3 regions of the Chromobacterium sp. FG22 genome follow, and region 3 is predicted to be linked to each of the others. Evidence: predicted binding sites of a transcription regulator. Region 3 holds the regulator's gene; each other region holds the start of a gene.

Region 1 (5,035 bases), on a different contig from region 3:
GCCGCCTTCGCCCAGGCGTTCGCCGTCCAGCGTCACCGCCACCAATGCGGCGCTGCCGTCCAGCACCAGATCGTCCTGGCGCGCGGCCTTGTCGTTGCGGGTCACCACCAGGCGCGCGTGCACGCGGGTGGCGTCGTCTTCGATGTCGAAGCTCAGATCGACGCGGTCGATCAGAAAAGCGGGGGCTGCGTAGTCGTTGCGGTACTTGACTTGCGGCTGTTGAGCCATGTCTACGTCTCCTTCGATGCCGGCTGCGCCGGTCTTGGCTGGAGGGGGACGACGCCGGGCAGCGGCGCCGACCCGATGAATATTAGCGGCGCAGCCACTGCGCGCCGCCGTCCTGCAACAGCAGGCGGCAGGCGTCGGCAGGAGCGGCTTGCAGCTCCACTTGCGCGCTGATCAGTTCGTCGCGGCGGAACCAGTGCAGTTTCAGCTTATCGCCGGGCTGGTAGCGCGCCAGCGCCTTGTCCAGGTCCACCGCCTTGAGCTTGTCTATGGCCACGATCACGTCGCCGCCGGACAGGCCGGCGCCTTGCGCCGCGCCGCCGTCGTAGACATTGAGCACGCGCACGCCCTGGGTCTCGGCCACGGCCTTGACCCCCAGGCTGGCCGGCGCAGGCTTGCCGCTCAGCGCCAGACCGCCGCGGTCGCCGGCGTTGGCCGCCGGCTCGAAGCGCAGCTCCACGCCCTGGGCCGCCAACAGTTCGGCCAGCGGCAGGGACTCAACGCCGCGCAGCGCGCGATCGAAAAAGGCCTTGAGGTCCAGGCCGGTGACGGCCTGCGCCTGGCTTTCCCACTCGTCCTCGGCCAGGCCCTTGCCGTCGTCCAGCCATTTGCGCCACAGCGCGCGCATCACGTCGTCCAGCGACTGACGGCCCTGGCTGTCGCGGCGTATGGTCAGGTCCAGCGCCAGCGCGGCCAGCGCGCCCTTGGTGTAATAGCTGACGATGCTGTTGGGGCTGTTTTCGTCTTGCCGGTAGTACTTGGTCCACGCTTCGAAGCTGGATTGCTCCAGCGTCTGCTTCAAGCGACCGGCGCCGCGCTCGACGCCGCTGATGGTTTCCGCCAACAGGCCCAGATAGCGCTTCTCGTCTATCAGGCCGCAACGCACCAGGCTCAAGTCGTCGTAATAGGAAGTGATGCCCTCGAAGGCCCACAGCAGACGGGTATAGCCTTCCTGGTTCAGATCGTAGGGCGTGAACGCCGCCGGCTTCATCCGCTTGACGTTCCAGCTGTGGAAATATTCGTGGCTGATCAGGCCCAGCAGCTTCAGATAGCCGTCGCCGATCTCCTCGACGCCCTGCTGCGGCAAGTCGTCGCGGTTGGCCACCAGCGCGGTGGAGGCGCGATGCTCCAGGCCGCCGTAGATGTCCTTGCCGACGAAAAGCATGAATACGTAGCGCTCGAAGGGCGCCGGCTCGCCGAACAGCTTGATCTGGTATTCGCAGATTTTCTTGGCGTCGCGCGCCAGGCGCTTGAGGTCGGCGCGGGAGCGGCCGGAGACGACGAATTCGTGCGGCACGCCGCAGGCTTTGAAGCTGACGCGTTCGAAAGCGCCCAGTTCCACCGGATGGTCGATCAACTCGTCGTAAGAGGCGGCCTGATAGCCGCCGAAGCCGGTTTTCTTGTCCGCGCCGCGCGCCGGCAAGCTGGTCGCCACCTTCCAATCGGCGTAGGCCTTGCCTTCCGGCGGCAGGATCTCCACCTCGCAAGCCTCGTTCTCGTAGCCGTCCGCCGCCAGGAACACGCTGCTGCCGTTATAGAAGCCGCGCTGCGCGTCCAGATAAGCGCCGCGCACCGACAGATCAAACGCATAAACTTTATAGCGTAGAACCAACGAGCCCTTGACTGGCGCGGCTTGCCAACTGTTTTTTGTCAGCTGGACCAGCCGCACCGCTTTTCCCGCGGATTCTGCGCGAATTTCCACAATATGTTTGGAGAACTCCCGGATCATGTAACTGCCGGGAATCCACGCCGGCAATGAGAAAATCTGGCCATTCTTGGCGGGCCGGGAAACGGTCAGGACGACCTCGAAAAGATGCGCCTCCGGGGCGCTCGGACATAGGGTGTAGCGGACGGAAACGGTCATGATCTGCCTGCAATCGTTGCAAAACCTTCTGATTTTAGCACTTGCCGCGGGTAAACGCTGCGTTTTATGACATCTTGATCCAGGTCAAGAAGGCTGGGCCGCCAGACAATACAATCTCGGTCAGTAGCAACAGTATTTGCAAGAACTGTCACGCTCGCTTGAGACATAAATAAAGACAAATGGGAAAGCGACATCCCCCGGCCGTCCAAACTGGCCCGATATGGGTAATTGATTTAGAATGCCGGGTTAACTAAATGGGGAAATTGCGCTGTCGCAATACGGGATGAACTGCTAATACAGACATCAGTACCGCTGCGATCTGGGTCAAGCGCTTGATTTTAATAAAAGTCGTTTTCCCTGCGGCATCGTCTGGATACAGTCACATCGGTACAGATGGGGACAGTTTCCCGGACTTCAAGCCGCCGATTAGATATGTCACGTTCTGAGTTAGCAACCTTGGAGAAAACCCTAAATGGAAACGCAATCCACTTATAACTATAAGGTGGTGCGCCAATTTGCCATCATGACCGTCGTGTGGGGCATTGTCGGCATGTTGGTGGGCGTCATCATTGCGGCCCAACTGGTCTGGCCCGAATTGAACTTCGGCCCCTGGTTCCACTTTGGCCGCCTGCGTCCTCTGCACACCAATGCGGTCATCTTCGCCTTTGGCGGTTGCGGCCTGTTCGCCACCTCCTATTACGTGGTGCAGCGTACCTGTAACGTCCGGCTGATCTCCGACAAGCTCGCCGCCTTCACCTTCTGGGGCTGGCAGCTGGTGATCGTGCTGGCCGCCATCACCTTGCCGCTGGGCCTGACCACCAGCAAGGAATACGCCGAGCTGGAATGGCCGATCAAACTGCTGATCGCGGTGATCTGGGTTGTTTACGCCATCGTTTTCTTTGGCACCATCGCCATCCGCAAGGTCAAGCACATCTACGTGGCCAACTGGTTCTACGGCGCCTTCATCCTGGCCGTGGCCCTGCTGCACATCGTCAACTCCGCCTTCGTGCCGGTGTCGCTGTGGAAATCCTACTCCGCCTACTCCGGCGCCGTGGACGCCATGGTGCAATGGTGGTACGGCCACAACGCCGTGGGCTTCTTCCTGACCGCCGCCTTCCTGGGCATGATGTACTACTTCATCCCGAAACAGGCCGGCCGTCCGGTTTACTCCTACCGCCTGTCCGTGGTGCACTTCTGGGCGCTGATCTTCACCTATATGTGGGCCGGTCCTCACCACCTGCATTACACCAGCCTGCCTGACTGGACCCAGTCCGTAGGCATGGTGTTCTCCCTGGTGCTGCTGGCTCCGAGCTGGGGCGGCATGATCAACGGCATCATGACGCTGTCCGGCGCCTGGCATAAGCTGCGCACCGACCCGGTGCTGAAATTCCTGGTGGTTTCGCTGTCCTTCTACGGCATGTCCACCTTCGAAGGCCCGATGATGTCGATCAAGACCGTCAACGCCTTGTCCCACTACACCGACTGGACCATCGGCCACGTGCACTCCGGCGCGCTGGGCTGGGTGGGCTTCATCACCATCGGTTCCATGTACTACCTGATTCCGCGCCTGTTCGGCCGCGAATCCATGTTCAGCCTGAAGCTGGTTGAAGCCCATTTCTGGCTCGCCACCGTCGGCGTGGTGCTGTACATCGCCGCGCTGTGGATCTCCGGCGTGACCCAGGGCCTGATGTGGCGCGCGCTGAACCCGGACGGCACCCTGACCTACGCCTTCGTAGAGGCGGTCAAGGCCACCTATCCGTACCACTTCGTGCGTCTGCTCGGCGGCTTCCTGTACCTGCTCGGCATGTTCCTGATGGCCTACAACACCTTCCGCACCGTAACCGCGGGCCGTGCCGTAGACGCCAAGATCCCGGCCATCACCGCCCACGCTCATTGAGGCGCAAGGAAACATCATGGATAAGATACAAAAACTGATCGAAGAACACGTCGGCTATCTGATCGTGTTCACCCTGCTGGTCGTCAGCGTGGCCGGTCTGGTGGAAATTCTGCCGCTGGCCTTCCAGAAATCGACCACTCAGCCGGTGGCCGGCGTCAAGCCCTACACCGCCGTGCAGCTGGCCGGCCGCGACATCTACATCCGCGAAGGCTGCCATACCTGCCACACGCAGATGATCCGTCCGTTCCGCGCTGAAACCGAGCGCTATGGCCACTACTCCGTGGCCGGCGAATCGGTGTACGACCACCCCTTCCTGTGGGGCTCCAAGCGCACCGGTCCGGACCTGGCCCGCGTGGGCGCCCGTTACTCCGACGAATGGCACCGCGTGCACCTGATCAACCCGCGCGACGTGGTTCCCGAGTCCAATATGCCGGCCTTCCCGTGGCTGGCCAAGAATCTGGCCGACGCCGACATTGTGCCGACCAAGATGAAGGCGCTGCGCCTGGTGGGCGTTCCCTATACCGACAAGGACATCGCCGAGGCCAAGGCCCAGGTGGAGGGCAAGTCGGAAATGGACGTGCTGGTCGCTTACCTGCAAGGCCTGGGCCTTGCCTTGAAGAACGTTCGTTAAGCCATGGACTGGGTAACCATCGGACGCTCGCTGTTCACGGTAGTGTGCTTTGCATTCTTCATCGTGGTGCTGGGCATCGCCTACAGCAAGCGCTCCAAGAACCGGTATGAGGACGCGGCCAACCTGCCCTTCCTCGACGACGACAAGGTGCAGGAAGCGGAACAAGACCAAGCTTCCAACGGAGCAAGAAAATGAGTGATTTCGTGAGCGAATTCTGGAACATCTGGATCACCGCGATCGTGCTGGGCGGCCTCGTCTGGCTGACCTATCTGGTGTTTTCGCAATCCAAGATCAAGGTGCAAAAGGGCGAACAGGTGGAGATCACCGGCCACGTGTGGGACGGCGACCTCTCCGAGTACAACCACCCGCTGCCGCGCTGGTGGATGCTGATGTTCTACGTGACCCTGGCCTTCGCCGT
Region 2 (5,035 bases), on a different contig from region 3:
GGGAGCCATTGGCGTTGGTGGTGCCGAACACTTTGGGCATCACGCCGTCTTTGCCCGCCAGGTAGGGCGCTTCGGAAGCCAGCAGCGTCCAGGCCAGCAGCGCGCCGCCCACCGAGATCACCAGACCGGCGTTCATCAGATTGGCGCCCCAGGGGCCGATGGCTTTTTCCAGCACATAGGCGGTGGACGGGTTCTTCAGCGCGGCCAGTTCAGTTTGCGACATCACGCCCAGCGACAGCACCGATACCGCAACCAGCAGGGCGATGGTCAGCAGGAAGCCGATCACGGTGGCCTTGCCCACTTCTTTCATGTTTTCCGCACGGCTGGAGAACATCGACGCGCCTTCGATGCCGATGAACACCCATACCGTCACCAACATGGTGCTCTTGACTTGATCGACGACCGAGCCGAGTTTGGCCGAGCCCCAGAAGTCCAGATTAAAGGTATCCACTTTGAAGGCGAAAATGACCAGCAGGATGAACAGCGCCAGCGGCACCAGTTTGGCCACGGTGGTGATGGTGTTGATGAAGGCCGCGCCGTGCACGCCGCGCAACACCAGGAAGTGCAAGGCCCACAACAGAATGGACGCGCAGACGATGGCGGTGGTGGTATTGCCTTCGCCGAACACCGGGAACCAGAAGGCCAGCGCCGAGAACATCACCACAAAGTAGGATACGTTGCCGATCCAGGCCGAAATCCAGTAACCCCAGGCCGAGTTGAAGCCCATATAGTTGCCGAAACCCGCCTTGGCGTAGCCGTAGACGCCGCCCTCCACTTCCGGTTTGCGATTGGCCAGCATCTGAAAGGCGAATGCCAGAGTCAACATCCCGAAGAAGGTAATCACCCAACCGATCAAGATGGCGCCGGCTCCGGCGCCCGCCGCCATGTTCTGCGGTAGCGAGAAGATGCCGCCGCCGATCATGGAGCCCACCACCAGAGCGGTCAGCGCGCCAAGCTTGAGCTTGGGAGCGCCGCCGCCTTGGGTTTCAGTTTCCGTAGACATTTTCGTTCTCCGTGAGAGTACATTAACCTGCAAATCTGTTGTTATATAATTAAATTCTTATCATCTGAGACAATGGTATACCCCGGATTTAGTGATCGCCAGAACAGTCGAACATCCGTTTGACCTGCGTCAAATAGCGTCCTCCCGCTCCATTCGCCCCATCCCGACATTAGAACAAAAGCTTTATAGAAGCCCCAGGCACAATTGGCAGAACTAACAATTGTGCTGCGCACAAAACATTTAATTAATTTTGTATTTAATTTTTATTAAAAATAAAACGCAATATCAGATTGTCTGAACGCGTCCAATAGAGAAGAGCCGCAAACGGCCAAAAGAGACGGGACAAAGAAGCAGTGAGATAAAGATGGAGAGAGGAGACGGAGAATAAGGCAGGCGGCCACGGCAATTGCGGGCAAAAAAAAAGTGGATGCGGCCCACCACCGCATCCACCAACACACACATCAAGAGGATAAACACATCCTGTTTGCCCAGGCGCTCACTCCGGTTTTTTCACGTTCTTGAAAATCGCCACCAGAGCGCCCAGCACCACCAAGGTGGTCACCACAATGGTCACCAAGCTTAAAATGCCGACATCGTCGGAAAGAAGAAGAGTCAGAAGTTCCATCGCCACTCCTTTTCCGGGGCCACGCCCCATATAGGTTTCTTGATCCTCATCTTAGCCAGTTGGGCGGCCCGTCCATTGACGCAAATCAAATGGCATGACCCCCAAGTTTGATGCAAGACAAATAAAAAGCCCCTGGCTCGCGCCAAGGGCTCATTTCCTAAAAATCAGCAACTTATATCATTACAGTTGTGCGTCAGGCGATACAGTTCAAATCAGTTCAGCTGAAAAAATCGGCTTACGTCATCCCTGTCTCGCCGGCGTGTTCACTTGCTGCCGCCCATGTCCTTGGACAGGAAGAAGGCGTCGGAGAAGAACTCGTCTTCCGGCAAGCCGCGCTCGCGGGTGAAGCTGCCGTGCGCGGCCTCCACCATCAGCGGCGCGCCGCAGGCGTAAACCTGATAGCCGGCCAGATCGTCGAAATCCTCCAGCACCGCCTGGTGAACAAAACCAGTGCGGCCCGCCCACTCGTCGCCCGGCAGCGCGTCGGACAGCACGGGGATGAAGGTGATGTTGGGATGCTGCGCCTGCCAGGCGCCGGCCAGATCCGCCATGTAAAGATCCGCCTTGGCGCGCGCGCCCCAGTAGAACACCATCTCGCGCTGGATGCCGCTATGAATCGCGTGCTCGATGATGCCCTTGACCGGCGCGAAGCCGGTGCCGCTGGCCACGAAGAGAATGGGCTTGTCGGAGTCCTCGCGCAGGAAGAAAGAGCCCAGCGGGCCTTTGAAGCGCATGATCTCGCGCTCCTTCATCTGACTGAACACATACTCGGAAAAAGAGCCGCCCGGCTGATTGCGGATATGCAGTTCCAGGAAAGCGTCGTCATGCGGCGCGTTAGCGATGGAGAAACTGCGCTTCTTGCCGTCCTTCATCAGGATGTCGATGTATTGGCCTGCCTTGAACTGCAAGCGCTCGGACACCGGCAGCTTGAGCTTGAGCACCGCCACGTCGTGGATTTTTTCGATTTTCTCTACGCGGCACGGCAAGGTCTTGATCTGGATGTCGCCGGCGCCGGCCACTTCGCGCGCCTCGATGGCGATGTCGCCCTTGGGGCGGGCGCAACAGAACAGCGCCATGCCCTGGGCGCGTTCGGCCTCGGTCAAGGCCTTTTCCTGGAAACCGTCCTGGCTCACTTCGCCTTCCACCACCTTGCCTTTGCAGGCGCCGCACGCGCCGTCGCGGCAGCCGTAAGGCAGGCCCACACCCTGGCGCAACGCCGCTTCCAATACGGTTTCATGCGGCTCGACGCCAAATGTATGCCCGCTGGGGAGCACTTTCACCTGCGCTGTCATCTGTTTCCTCTACTCAATATCTGGCTAAAATGCGCATCATGCGAACCTTAATGATCATCGGCGCCGGCGATGTCGCGCGCCGCGCCCTGCCGGAACTGACCCGCCGCTGGCGGGTGCTGGCGCTGTGCCGTTCCAACGCTAGCGCGGAAGCGCTGCGCCGCCAGGGCGTCACGCCCATCCGGGGCGATCTGGACGACCCCCGCGCTTTGCGCCGTTTGGCCGGCCTGGCCGACGATCTGCTGCTGACCGCTCCCCCCCAGGAAATCGGCCGCAAGGACTTGCGCATGCGCAAGTTGTTGTCTGCGTTGGCAAAAGGTTGCAGGATACCACAGCGTCTAGTCTATATCAGCACCAGCGGCGTGTACGGCAATGCCGACGGGGCTTTGCTGGACGAAGGCGCCCGCCTCCGCCCGCACAATGACCGCGCCTGGCGCCGCCTGGACGCGGAAACCTGCTTGCGCGGCTTCGCCGCCGCCCACGGCTGCCAGTTGACGGTGCTGCGCGCGCCGGGCATCTACGCCGACGACCGCCTGCCGCTGAGCCGCTTCGCCTCGCAAACGCCGCTGATCCGGCCGGAGGAGGACAGCTGGAGCAATCACATCCACGCCGACGACCTCGCCGCCGCCTGCGTGGCCGCCTTGCTGCAATGCCGCGGCGGTCCGCGCGTATTCAACGCCAGCGACGATCAGCCGCTGCCGATCAGCGAATGGTATCGCCGGCTGGCCGCCGCGCTGGACCTGACCTTGCCGCCCCTGTTGCCGCGGGAGGAGGTCCGCGCCCGGGTCTCCGCTGGTCTATGGTCTTATATGATGGAGTCCAGACGGCTTAGCAACCGGCGCTTGCGCCGGGAATTGCTGCCGGCTCCCCGCTGGCCCGACACCGCCGACTACCTGGCGGCGCTGGCCCAAGCGCCGGAGCGCATCGCCGCCGCGCTCGCTTCGGCGGCCAAGATTCGGTAACATCGCGGTTTTTTTGAGTTTTTAAGCAGGCTTCTCTATGGAAAATCCGGCATTTCAACGCGCCATCCGCAGCTTCGTGCTGCGCCAAGGCCATCTGTCTCCCGGCCAGCAACGCGCGATGGACGAAGGCATGCCGCGCTGGGGCATCGAATACCGCCCCGAGCGCATCGATCTGGAGCAGGCCTTCGGCCGCGCCGCGCCCAAGATCCTGGAAATCGGCTTCGGCATGGGCGGCGCCACCGCCGAAATCGCCGCCGCCAATCCGGCTCAGGACTACCTGGGCGTGGAAGTGCATTCGCCCGGCGTCGGCAATCTGTGCAAGCTGATCGCGGAAAAGGAATTGAGCAATCTGCGTATCATCCGCCACGACGCGGTGGAAGTGCTGGACCACATGCTGGCCGACGGTAGCCTGGACGGCGTGCATATTTTCTTCCCCGACCCCTGGCACAAGAAGCGCCACAACAAGCGCCGCCTGATTCAGGCCCCGCTGGTGGAGAAGCTGGTCGCCAAGCTCAAGCCGGGCGGCTATCTGCACGCCGCCACCGACTGGGAAGACTACGCGCTGCAGATCATGGAGGTGTTCAGCGGCCAGCCTCAGCTGGTCAACACCGCCGACGGCTACGCGCCGCGCCCGGACTACCGCCCGCTGACCAAGTTCGAAGCCCGCGGCATCAAGCTGGGCCACGGCGTGTGGGACGTGATTTTCCGCCGGCGCTGATGTCCGCCCGGACCCGCCGCCAGCGGCGGGTCTCAGCCGCCTTTAGGCAGCAAGGCCTCGATATCCTCCAGCAATTCATGCGGCTCCACCGCCGGCTCGTAGCGCTTGACCACCCTGCCCCTGGCGTCGATCAGGAATTTGGTGAAGTTCCACTTCACCGGGTGCGGGTGGGTGGAATCCGCCTGGGTCAGCCAACGCCACAGCGGATGGGCGCGCGGCCCGTTGACTTCCACCTTGGCGAACAGAGGGAAATCCACCTCGAAACGCGTCCGGCAAAAACGCTCGATCTCGGCCTCGTCACCCGGCTCCTGGCCGCCGAACTGATTGCAGGGGAAACCCAGCACCGCCAGACCGCGGCCGCCCAGACTATGCTGCAAGTCCTGCAAGCCGGCGTATTGCCGGGTGTAGCCGCACTCGCTGGCGGTATTCACCACTAGC
Region 3 (5,035 bases):
CAGGATGGCGAATAAGCCGCTATTCACCCTGCCCTACGCGCACCCGGCGGTGCGCGATCTGGCTTTTCTGCTCTCCGCGCCCTCTCCCTGGCGCAGCGGCGCGGACATCCCGCCGCAGCGGCTGCTGGGGGCCGACGGCCCGGCCTTGCTGCAAACGCTGGACGCCGATCCTGCCGAACTTCAGCACTGGCTGGCGCGCCAGCCCACCCGCCGTCTGGGCCATTACGCGGAACGGCTGCTGTCCTTCTGGTTCCGGCTGGCGCCGCACATCGAACTGGTGGCCAGCAATCTGCCGGTGCGCGCGCCGGACGGCCGCACCGTCGGCGAGTTCGACTTCCTGCTGCGCCTAGACGGCCAACCGCTGCATCTGGAAGCCGCCAGCAAGTTCTATCTGCAACTGGGCCGCAGCGCGGACACCTTGACCGGCCCCAGCCTGCGCGACGCCTGGGCGCTGAAAGCCCATAAACTGCAAACCCAGCTGCGCCTGTCCCGCCACCCGGCGGCGCAAGCGACGCTGCCGGCGGGCTTTGAGGGCTGCGCGGTCGGCGCCCGGCTCAGCGGCTGGCTGTTCCACGCCCGCGACACCGCGCCGGAAGCGCCGCCCGGCGCCCAGCCGCTGTACGGGCAATACTGGCCGCTGCGCGGCGACTGGCCGGCGTTGAATGCGGATTCGCGCTGGGCCTGGCTGCCCAGGCTCAGTTGGCTGGCGCCGGCGCGCCGCTCGCGGGAACACACCGCCGACGCGGCGGAACTGCGCGCGCGCCTGGAACAGGCCGAGGCGCCGCAGCTGCTGGCCGAACTGCAGCCCGGCCCCGACGGCGACTGGCATGAAGTGGCCCGCGGCTTCGCCGTGCCGCCGGGCTGGCCTCAGGAAGCGCCGCTGTCGCGGCTGCTGCTGCAAATCGCGGACTGCGCGCCGGCCCCATGAAAAAAGGCAAGCCCGAGGGCTTGCCTTGCGTTTTCCATCTGTCCGCCCGCGCGGCGGAATCAATGTCCGTTGGCGTGAGCGCAGCCGGAAATCAGCGCCTTCAATTCGTCCACCATCACCAGTTGGATGTGCTTGTGATCGACGGTGATCCAGCCTTGCTGCTGGAACTTGGACAGCGTGCGGCTGACGGTTTCCAGCTTCAGGCCGAGGAAGCTGCCGATTTCCTCGCGGCTCATGCGCAGGATGAAGTCGTTGGCGGCGAAGCCGCGGGTGGACAGACGCTGCGACAGATTGAGCAGGAAGGCGGCCAGGCGCTCTTCCGCCTTCATGTTGCCCAATAACAACATTACATTCTGATCGCGAACGATCTCGCGGCTCATCAGACGGTAGAAATGGTGCTGCAGGGTGGGAATTTCGCGGCCCAGGCTCTCCATGCGGCTGAACGGCAGCTCGCACACCTCGCTGTCCTCCAGCGCGATGGCGTCGCAGCCGTGCACATTGGCGGAAATGCCGTCCAGGCCCATCAGTTCGCCGGACATATGGAAGCCGGTGACCTGCTCGCGGCCGTCCTGGCTGGCGACGCTGGTCTTGAAGAAGCCGGTGCGCACCGCGAACAGCGAACGGAAGCCTTCGCCGCTGCGGAACAAGTACTCGCCGCGCTTCAAACGGCGGCTTTGGCGGATCACCGCGTCGAGCTGGGTCAGCTCCTCGCGGTTAAGCCCCACAGGTAGACAAAGTTCCTTCAGGCTGCAGTTGGAGCAGGAGACCTTCAGGTTATGCAAAGAGATATGGTTCTGATCGGACATGGCATGTTTAGTACAAGCTTGCGATGAAGCTTGACCCTTATCAAAGCGAAATTCGCAGGATTTCCGCAAATTTACCAGTCCACCAGAGGTTTTGCCATCCAAATACGACATGAAGACCACCCACCCATTTTCTCCTGCCCATTTTGAATTCGACCGCGCGCTGATTGAGCGCCTCGACGGGACAGGTCCTAGATATACGTCATACCCGACAGCGGATCGCTTTACGCCGGGTTTTGCCGAAAGAGACTACATCCACTGGCTACGGCAGCGCAGCATCGGCGCCAACCGGAAACCTTTATCATTGTACGCTCATATACCTTTTTGCAACACTATCTGCTACTACTGCGGTTGCAACAAGATCATCACCAAGGACAGCGGCAAAGCGGACTTGTACCTGGACTACCTGGAGAAGGAGGTCCGCATGATCGCCTCCTGTCTGGGCCGCCGCGAGCAAGTGATACAGCTGCATTTCGGCGGCGGCACCCCCACTTTCTTGTCCGACGCGCAACTGGAACGATTGATGACCTTGCTCAAGACTCATTTCGAGTTCTTGAAGGAGGGGGAGTATTCCATAGAAATAGACCCGCGCAAAGTCAGCGCGGCGACAATCTTCAAACTGGCCGAACTCGGCTTCAACCGCATCAGCGTCGGGATTCAGGACTTTGAACCGGCGGTGCAGCAGGCGGTGAACCGGGTGCAGTCCGAAGAGGAAACGCTGGAGGTGATCCAGGCCGCGCGCGACGCCGGCTTCAAGTCCGTCAGCGTCGACCTGATCTACGGCCTGCCGCTGCAGACCCGGGAATCGGTGCGCCGCACGCTGGACAAGGTGATCGCCATCGGGCCGGACCGGCTGGCGCTGTACAACTACGCCCACCTGCCCACCGTGTTCATGCCGCAGCGGCGCATCAACGAGGCCGATCTGCCCTCGCCGGAAACCAAGCTGGACATCCTGCAGGACTCGGTGCAGCGCCTGGCCGACGCCGGCTATGTCTTCATCGGCATGGATCACTTCGCCAAGCCGGACGACGAACTGGCCTCCGCCCTGCGCCAGGGCCGGCTGCAACGCAATTTCCAGGGTTACTCCACCCATGCGGACTGCGACATGATCGGTCTTGGCGTGTCCTCCATCGGCAAGGTCGGCCCCTGTTACAGCCAGAGCGCCAAGGACTTGGACAGTTATTACGCGGCGCTGGACAGCGGCCATCTGCCGGTGTTGCGCGGGCTGACGCTGGACAATGACGACATCCTGCGCCGCAGCATCATCCAGGGCCTGATGTGTCGCTTCTCGCTGTCGGTGGAGGCGCTGGAAGAGATCCACGGCATCAACTTCGCCGAGTACTTCGCCGAAGAACTGCCGCAGATCCGCGAATACCAGCAACTGGGCCTGCTGTCCTTCGACGGCGACTTCATCATGGTGGAGCCCAAGGGCCGCTTCCTGATCCGCAATATCGCGATGATCTTCGACCGCCACCTGCGGGAGCGCCGCACCCAGGCGCGCTACTCCAAGACCATTTGAACGGGGCTAGCAACAAAACAGCCCGCGTCTGGACGCGGGCTGTTTATCGTTGGAGCCGGACGCGGCTTACCAGATGTCTTTTTCTACCTTGGCGGCCAGTTCCGGGTAATCCGCCACCTTGAACACCGGGGTGGACTCGCCCCGCTTCAGCTGACGCTCGTAATCCTTCAGCACAATGAAGAAATAACGCGACAGCAGCACGATGGCCACCAGATTGATCAGCGCCATCAGGCCCATGGCAAAGTCAGCCATATCCCACACCAGCGGCAGGCTGGCCACCGCGCCGAACATCACCATCGCCAGCACGATCAGACGGAAGGCCAGCAAGATCCCCTTATTGCTGCGGATGAATTCGACATTGCCCTCGGCGTAAGCGTAATTGCCGATGATGGTGGAAAAGGCGAACAGGAACATCGCCACCGCCAGGAAGGACGCGCCTATCGGGCCGAACTGCGATTCGATCGCCTTCTGCGTCAGCGCCACGCCGCTCAAACCCTGGTCATACACGCCGGACAACAGAATGATGGCGGCGGTGGCGGTACAGATCACCATGGTGTCGATGAAGACGCCGAACATCTGGATCGCGCCCTGGCTCGCCGGGTGACGCGAAGTCGCCGTCGCCGCCGCGTTGGGGGCGGAGCCCATGCCCGCCTCATTGGAGAACAGGCCGCGCTTGATGCCCAGCATCATCGCCTGGCTCACCGCATAGCCGGCGAAGCCGCCCGCCGCCTGCTCCAGACCGAAGGCGCTCTTGACGATCAACACGATCAAACCCGGCAGCTCGGCCGCGTGCGCCGCCAAGACATAGAAGGTCATCAGCAGATAAATGGCCGCCATCACCGGCACCAGCCACTCGGCCACCCGCGCCACCGAGCGCACGCCGCCAAAAATGATGGGGGCGGTCATCACCACCAGGGCGATGCCCACCATATAGCGGTTCCAGCCCCAGGCGCCCTCGGTGGCCGCCACGATGGAGTTGGCCTGCACCGCGTTGAACACCAGGCCGAAGGCCAGGATCAGACACAGGGCGAAGATCACGCCCAGCCAGCGTTGCCCCAGGCCTTTCTGGATGTAGTAGGCCGGGCCGCCGCGGAAGGTGTCGTCATGGTGATTGGTCTTGAACAGCTGCGCCAAAGTCGATTCGGCGAAAGCGCTGGCCATGCCCAGCATGGCGGTCAGCCACATCCAGAACACCGCGCCGGGGCCGCCGGCGGCAATGGCGATGGCCACGCCGGCGATATTGCCGGTGCCCACCCGGCTGGCGAGGCCGGTGGCGAAAGCCTGGAACGGCGAAATATCGTCCTTACTGCGATGGCCGCCGCGGCCGCCCATCATTTCGCGCCAGCCGCGCGCGAACAGCCTCAGCTGCAACAGGCCGGAACGCAACGAGAAATACAAGCCGACGGCCAGCAACAGGCCGATCAGCATCTTGCCCCAAATCACATCATTGGCGGCATTGATAAACGAATGAAGCAAGTCCATGGATCCTCTTAAAGCTCTGAGCGTGGCAATCTGGAAATGGGCGACGCGCGCCGGAAGGATTTCAGACTGGAAGATTGACCCCGTCCCGATCTTGGCGCCGGGCTCGAGGGTTGCGGTCTTGACGAGACAGCTCCCCGCAGCCGTCAGGCCGCCTGCTTCGGGACACCGCTTCGTCAGACTGTTTTGATGCGAAACCCGGCGAATTTAGCAAAATAGAGTGATTGCTGGCAATGCCGGACGCCATCGGCCAAAGCCGCGCCAGCCGGCTTTCCGTCGCGCCCGGACACGCCTTTGTCATTGATC

What was found. The regulator FNR, encoded in region 3, switches genes on or off when oxygen is low (the NO sensors DNR and NnrR bind a similar motif). The targets are predictions, from matches to a motif close to TTGATNNNNATCAA.
Region 1: a site for FNR is predicted at 2,164-2,177, ahead of ACODSD_RS05635 (M61 family metallopeptidase). Genes of this name have one in related genera too.
Region 2: a site for FNR is predicted at 1,704-1,717, ahead of ACODSD_RS04025 (DUF3149 domain-containing protein). Genes of this name have one in related genera too.

The regions. Positions count from the first base shown of each region.
Region 1 is NZ_JBMDJX010000004.1:126,304-131,338, forward strand. It holds gene pepN (aminopeptidase N) at 1-228, opposite strand, end outside; gene ACODSD_RS05635 (M61 family metallopeptidase) at 311-2,089, opposite strand; gene ccoN (cytochrome-c oxidase, cbb3-type subunit I) at 2,562-3,986, shown strand; gene ccoO (cytochrome-c oxidase, cbb3-type subunit II) at 4,003-4,617, shown strand; gene ACODSD_RS05650 (cbb3-type cytochrome oxidase subunit 3) at 4,621-4,812, shown strand; gene ccoP (cytochrome-c oxidase, cbb3-type subunit III) at 4,809-5,035, shown strand, end outside.
Region 2 is NZ_JBMDJX010000003.1:96,161-101,195, forward strand. It holds gene arcD (arginine-ornithine antiporter) at 1-1,003, opposite strand, end outside; gene ACODSD_RS04025 (DUF3149 domain-containing protein) at 1,500-1,628, opposite strand; gene ACODSD_RS04030 (CDP-6-deoxy-delta-3,4-glucoseen reductase) at 1,892-2,920, opposite strand; gene ACODSD_RS04035 (NAD-dependent epimerase/dehydratase family protein) at 2,959-3,879, shown strand; gene trmB (tRNA (guanosine(46)-N7)-methyltransferase TrmB) at 3,917-4,597, shown strand; gene ACODSD_RS04045 (glutathione peroxidase) at 4,630-5,035, opposite strand, start outside.
Region 3 is NZ_JBMDJX010000014.1:22,109-27,143, forward strand. It holds gene ACODSD_RS14655 (RNA methyltransferase) at 1-15, shown strand, start outside; gene ACODSD_RS14660 (DUF1853 family protein) at 5-928, shown strand; gene fnr (fumarate/nitrate reduction transcriptional regulator Fnr) at 988-1,734, opposite strand; gene hemN (oxygen-independent coproporphyrinogen III oxidase) at 1,844-3,250, shown strand; gene ACODSD_RS14675 (alanine/glycine:cation symporter family protein) at 3,317-4,732, opposite strand.